Regions from separate parts of the Aeromicrobium senzhongii genome, predicted to be linked through region 2. Evidence: riboswitches for the same ligand, from Rfam matches in the RefSeq annotation. Region 2 holds a riboswitch; the other holds the start of a gene.
What was found. Region 2 has a riboswitch for S-adenosylmethionine ahead of thrC (threonine synthase). Riboswitches for the same ligand answer to the same signal wherever they lie in the genome.

Region 1: linked by a shared signal. The riboswitch ahead of H9L21_RS11225 (hypothetical protein) and the one ahead of thrC (threonine synthase) in region 2 are both predicted to bind S-adenosylmethionine.

What each region holds. Positions count from the first base shown of each region.
Region 1 is NZ_CP060587.1:2,251,132-2,254,337, forward strand. It holds gene H9L21_RS11220 (heavy metal translocating P-type ATPase) at 1-879, opposite strand, end outside; SAM riboswitch class IV at 1,011-1,125, shown strand; gene H9L21_RS11225 (hypothetical protein) at 1,153-1,434, shown strand; gene H9L21_RS11230 (hypothetical protein) at 1,533-3,206, opposite strand, start outside.
Region 2 is NZ_CP060587.1:2,677,438-2,680,643, forward strand. It holds gene H9L21_RS13180 (cold-shock protein) at 20-223, opposite strand; gene H9L21_RS13185 (MoaD/ThiS family protein) at 323-601, opposite strand; gene thrC (threonine synthase) at 638-1,909, opposite strand; SAM riboswitch class I at 1,918-2,030, opposite strand; gene otsB (trehalose-phosphatase) at 2,120-2,893, opposite strand; gene H9L21_RS13200 (LytR C-terminal domain-containing protein) at 2,921-3,206, opposite strand, start outside.

The DNA of each region.
Region 1 (3,206 bases), 430 kb from region 2:
CTTGGCGGCACGGGACATGCCCGCCAGGAAGGCCACGGGAGCCGCGATCAGCAGCGGGCACGGGGTGGCGACGACGAGCACCTCGGCGAAGCGGACGGGATCGCCCGAGAGCCACCAGGCGAGGCCGCCGATCAGGTACGCGACGATCGTGAACGGCACGGCGTAGCGGTCGGCCAGCCGCACCATCGGCGCGCGAGACTCGGAGGCTTCCCGCACCAGGGAAAGAATGCGGGAGTACTGCGAGTCCTGGGCGGTCGCCGTCGCCTCGAGCACCACGGCGCGTTGGCCGTTGAGCACGCCGGAGAGGATCTCGTCGCCGGTCCGCCGGCTGACGGGAAGCGGCTCGCCGGTCAGCGACGACTCGTCGAAGCCGGCCTCGATCGCCCGCCCGTCCGAGTCGGTGGAGAGGATGCCGTCGACGGGCACCACCTCGGCAGGCCGCACCAGCAGCCGATCGCCGACGGAGATGCTCTCCATCGCGACGTCGCGCGGCGTGCCGTCGGGCAACAGCAGGTGGGCGACCTGCGGCGCGCGTTCCAGGAGAGCCGACAGACTCCGCTTCGCCCGCCCGGCCGCGTAGTCCTCGAGTGCCTCGCCGCCGGTGAGCATCAGGCACACGACCAGCGCTGCGAGGTACTCCCCGACGAGCAGGGTCGAGGCGATGGCCGTCACGGCCAGGATGTCGATGCCCCAGTGCCCGTGCAGGAGGTCCTTGACCATCCCGATCGAGACCTTGACCAGGACGACTGCGCCGAACACCGAGGCCAGCCACTGGGCGGCGTCAGGGGCTCCGAAGAGCTCGAGTGCCAGGGTGCCTGCCAATGCCGCCAGAGTGGCGACCACCCACGGATGAGCCTTGGCCAACTCCCAGGTCCTCATGCTTGTCGCCTCGCCCCCGCGCGTTCTCGGATCGGATCACCCAACATTCCAGCAGATCCACGCATCGCGGCGGTCGCCGGTCAGTTCCAAAAGGGATATTTGTCGGCGCATCTGCGTAGGTTTCCACCCGAGGTCAAGAGAGCCACCCACGCCTCCGGACAGTGGTGGCCGGCAACCGCGTCGCCCGACACGGTGCCCTCCGGAGAAGACCAGGGCCGTCCCGACCGGGACGACCAAGTCGGGCACATCCGTGCCCTCGAGAGAGGAGCCACAATGGCCGAACACCGCACCCGCGACGAACTGAACGAGTTGTTGCGCCACGCGCACTTCATCGCCGTCGGCAAGGGGCACACCGCGAGGTACGTCGAGAAGAACTACCCCGGCTGGCACTGGAACGAGCTGATCGCGATCCTTCGCATCGGCGGGGTGCTGCACAAGGACGAGAACGAGCGACTCCGGTGCGACCCGAAGGTCATCAGCATCCGGTTCGGACGTGGCTCGACGTTCCACGTCGAGTGGGACTGGATGATCCCGGATCGTCCGAGGCCCAGCTGACCCCGTGGCCGGTGCGTTCGACGCCGTCCTTCAAGTCGACCGAGGATGGAACGCGCGGCGCCCATCGCGACGTCCGTCGAACGGCATTCGGCGAAGGCTCAGGATGACAACTCGAGGATCCGCGCGCCGAGCGCCACGAGGTCCGGGTGGAGGTTTGCGGATCGAGCAGCTCGCATCGTCGCCATCTCGATGGCTTCGTCTACCAAATGGGCGTCGTCGGGTAGGAAACCCTTTCCTCGCAGCCACTTCTTGATGTTCCTCGGCGGCTGAGGAGCGGCGTCCCTTCGCCACTGGTCCAGGAGTCTGTCCCAACTCTCATCCTCACTCAGTACCGATGCCGGCTCGAGGTAGCAGATGATGTCCGGCTGGGACAGGCCGAAGAACTCGACACGGTCGAGGATCCCCAGCTCGACTGCACGCAGGGCGAACTGATGGATGAAGAGGAACGAGTCATTGGAATTGCCGAGTGAGCGGAGTTCCGCCAATACAGCAGCGCGGCTCTCCGGGTTCCCCCCTGCGACGGCCTCTTGAAGGCGTCCGAACACGTCTGTGACCAGTTCATGGTCGAGTTCGTCCAGGACGACGAGAAGCTTCGCATCGGAGTAGTCGATCAATGCCCTCGCCTCGGCAAGAGACCGAAGGCGGGTCCCGCCGTGCATCGGCAGGATCACGGCTGATCCGGAACTCAGCTCATCACTGAGGCAACCGTTGAGAACCCATTCATCGTGGATACCCTCCACGACCACCGTGACTCGAGACAGGGACCATAGATCGCCCACGTTGAGCCCGAGCCCGTCGGCCGTCGCTCGGGCAACTGTCCCGTCCGCCATGTTCAGTCGTACGGGACGCGTCACCATCGCATTCGCGCTGTCACGAGTGACGAAGCTCACCGACACGTGCGGAGACCGGAGGAGCGCCGGCGAATGCGTCGCCACCAACGCACTCGCGCCGACGTCTCGGCACATATTGTCCAATGCGGTGCCCAGGTTGGCCTCCATCGACCGGTGCAGGCCGGCCTCCGGCTCGTCACACACCAGGAGTACGGGAGTGTGACCGAATTCCTTACCGTGAGGCGGTCGGGGTCGCAGGTCCGATTGCAAGCCATCCATGTACTCGGCTAATTCTGTCGCGAAGAACGCCCAGCGCCGTTGCGCATGGGAGGCAACGGTCAAGGCGTGACCCGCCATAGTCCACCGCGCAAGGCGCCCGCTGAACCAATCGCTCGGCTCACCCCAGGCGAACGCCAACTCGAGGTCCTCCGGGAGTAGACGGTGCAACAGCGTGTTGGCACCATCGACGTACGTGTTGAAGGCATCGAGCAGATCCGGATCGATGTCGGTGGTTCCCCAGTCGAGAAGTTCACCTGTAGCGATCACGTCCTTCAACCAGTCGATGAGCTCACGCGCTCGCTCATCCATCCGGTCTGGTGAACTCACAAGATCGCCGGCGAGGTGAACCAATGAGGCGTCGACTTCGCCCAGATCGATGTCGACGGGAACCGGCAACTCCGAAGAAGGTTCCTCGATGACCGAATCAAGGGAAGACGCAGCGAGGTAGCTCGCGTCGAAGAGCTTTTGATCCGGTGAGATCGGCCGACCCGATCGCACGAGGGATGCCTCGTGCCGCCAGGCTTCCCGTTCCTCCCTGAGCGCGCGGCGCGCGTCCGGGTTGGACATCGGACACGCCAGTTTCGCCCGCCACTTACCCCGCCCCATGGCGCGCAGGGTTAACGTGCGAGCACGCACAGCCATCTCGACGAGGTCCTTGTGCGG
Region 2 (3,206 bases):
CCGGGGCCGATCCAGCCCGTCAGTGCTGAGGCTGCACGTTCTCGGCCTCGCGTCCCTTCGGGCCGTCGACGACCTCGAGTTCGACGGTCTGACCGTCCTCGAGGGTCTTGAAGCCGTTGATCGCGATCTTCGACCAGTGGACGAACACGTCGTCCTGGCCGTCGACGGCGATGAAGCCGTACCCCTTGTCGGAGTTGAACCACTTGACGGTGCCATGCACCATGTGACCACCTGTTCTGCGCGAAAAGGCCCGCGGCCGGACCCACCTCCAGCGTATCGCCAGCCGTGGCCGCAGCGTGAATCGGATCCGGCGATCGGTGGCTCAGCAGCCGCCGGCGACCGCCGGGATGATCGAGATCTGCGTGCCGTCGACCGTGCGGGTGTCGAGACCGTCGGCGAAACGGACATCCTCCTCCGCCACGTACACGTTCACGAACCGGCGCAACTTGCCGTCCTCGTCGACGATCCGCGCCCGGATGCCGGGGTAGGTCGCCTCGAGCGACTCGATCACGGCGCTGAGGTTCTCGCCCTCGGCGCTGACCTGGGACTCGTCGTTCGTGTAGCTGCGCAAGATGGTGGGGATACGGACGGACACGGCCATGGGGTGCTCCTCAGAAGAAGGGGTGGGTCGGACGGATCAGGCGATGCCGGCCGCGGTGAAGGCGTCGTAGGTGGGGGCGATGGTCGCTCGCGGACCGACCGAGCCGGCGACGGCGTCGAGCGTCTTGAGGCCGTGGCCGGTGTTGATCACGACGGTCTCGAGCGACGGGTCGAGCTGCCCGGTCTCGACGAGCTTCTTCAACACGGCCACCGTGGTGCCGCCGGCGGTCTCGGTGAAGATCCCCTCCGTGCGCGCCAGCAGGACGATCGCGTCGCGGATCTGCTCGTCGTCGACCTCCTCGACGGCGCCCTGGGTGGCTCGCGCGATGTCGAGCACGTAGACGCCGTCGGCGGGGTTGCCGATCGCCAGCGACTTGGCGATCGTGTCGGGCTTGACCGGGCGGATCGCGTCGACGCCATCCTTGAAGGCGGTCGCGACGGGATTGCAGCCCCGGGCCTGCGCGCCGAAGATCCGGCAGGGCTTGTCCTCGACCAGCCCGAGCTCGACGAGCTCCCGGAAGGCCTTGTGCACCTTGGTCAGCTGCGAGCCCGACGCGACCGGGATGACCACCTGGTCCGGGAGTCGCCAGCCCAGCTGCTCGGCGATCTCGTAGCCGAGGGTCTTGGAGCCCTCGGCGTAGAACGGGCGGACGTTCACGTTGACGAACGCCCAGCCCGGGTCCTCACCGGCGATCTCACTGGCGAGCTTGTTGACGTCGTCGTACGTGCCGTCGACGGCCACGAGGTTGTCGGTGAAGATCGCCGAGTTGACCTGCTTGGGCGTCTCGAGGTCGCTCGGGATGAACACGACGGTGCGGATGCCGGCGCGGGCCCCGGCCGCGGCGACCGCGTTCGCCAGGTTGCCGGTGGACGGGCAGGCGAAGACCTTGCTGCCGAACTCGCGCGCGGCACTCAGCGCACAGGCCACGACGCGGTCCTTGAAGGAGTTGGTCGGGTTGGTGCTGTCGTCCTTGACCCACAGTCGCGTCAGGCCCAGCTCGGCGGCGAGGTTGCGCGCGTCGAGCAGCCGGGTGAAGCCGGGCTCGAGGTTGGGGCTGGTCTCGATGTCGTCCGGCACGGGCAGCAGCGCCTTGTAGCGCCAGATGTTCGCGGGCCCGGCCTCGATCTGCTCGCGGGTGACGGTGCCGAACTCGTAGCCGATCTCGAGCGGACCGAAGCACTCGTAACAGGCGTAGTGCGGGCCGAGCTCGCGCGTCGCTCCGCACTCGCGGCACTTCAGGCACGTCGCCTTGCCGAAGGCGCCCTCACGCAGGGGGGTGGTGGTCTGGTCCGGGGTCGTGACGCTCACGAAGGCTCCATTCATCTCTCCGGGCCGGCGTTCGGCCACGGACGGAATTAGCACCTGGCCGGTGATCGGCTGGTTGCTGGGGCTTCGTCGGGCCGTGTCCCTCTGCCCCTCGGGATGAGTGGGTTCAGCGTAGGACGGCGTCTCACGATACGTCTACTGCGTCCAAGTGATGAGACGGACGCCGTGAGGTGCAGCAGGTGCGGTGACCAGTCAGGCCGGCACGAGGGAGTCGGCCAACTCGCTCAGCCACGTCGCGACGGCGTCGGGGCCGTCGAGGACGACGTCCGCGAGCGGCACCAGCGCATCCTGCTCGGCCGAGGCCGAGCACACGAGCGTGACGTCGATGCCGTCGGCGCGCAGCGCGAGTCCCTCCTCGAAGGCGGGGAGGTCGCCGAGGTCGTCACCGGCGTACATGACGATGTGGGGCTGCGTCGGCTCGATCGCCCGGCGCAGCGCCTGGCCCTTGTCCGAGCCCGACGCACGCAACTCGATGACCTGGCGGCCCGGCTCGAGGTGCAGACCGACCTCGGCGGCGAGCGCCTCGATCTGGGGTCGCAACTCGTCGAGCAGACCCGGGGCGACCCCGCGGGTGTGCAGCGCGATGGCCAGTCCCTTGTCCTCGACGCGGATCCGCGAGGCGCCATGGTCCTCGAGCCACTGCGGCAGGCAGTCGGCGAGGTCGGAGACGCCCTGCGGGCGGCTGGGGCGGCGGACCTGGCCGGTGGCCGCGTCCCAGCGCTCGGCTCCGTACTGCCCGAAGACGACGAGGTGCTCCAGACCGGGGCCCTCCTCGAACCGGCCGAGTCGGCGGACCTGGTCGACCGGGCGCCCGGTGATGATCACGATCGCGCCCAGCACGGGCCCGAGACGACGCAGGGCGTCCAGCGACTTCGGGTGGATGTACGCCGCCTCCGGGTCCTCCACGATCGGAGCGAGTGTTCCGTCGAAGTCGAGGGCCAGCAGCATCTGCCCCGGGTCGGTCATGTCCCCATTATGGCGCGGCACGAAAGCTCACCGGGGGCTGGCCAGCACGACGGTGAGCGACGACGAGGACATGTTCGCGGTGGCGGGCATGAGCCGGACGATGCCCAGGTCCTGACCCAGCAGCGCGGCCTCGGCCTGCTGTCCCGCGGGGAAGTAGACCGTGTCCTGTGGCACGCTGCCGCGCCAGTCGGAGACCGCCGCGACGTTCCAGCCGGCACCCCGGGCCTGCCCGGCGACCCGGGCGGCCAGACCGCCGATGCCGACCTGGTTGTAGACGCCGACCGCGATCGAGCGGGTCGCGGTGGGCTCGACG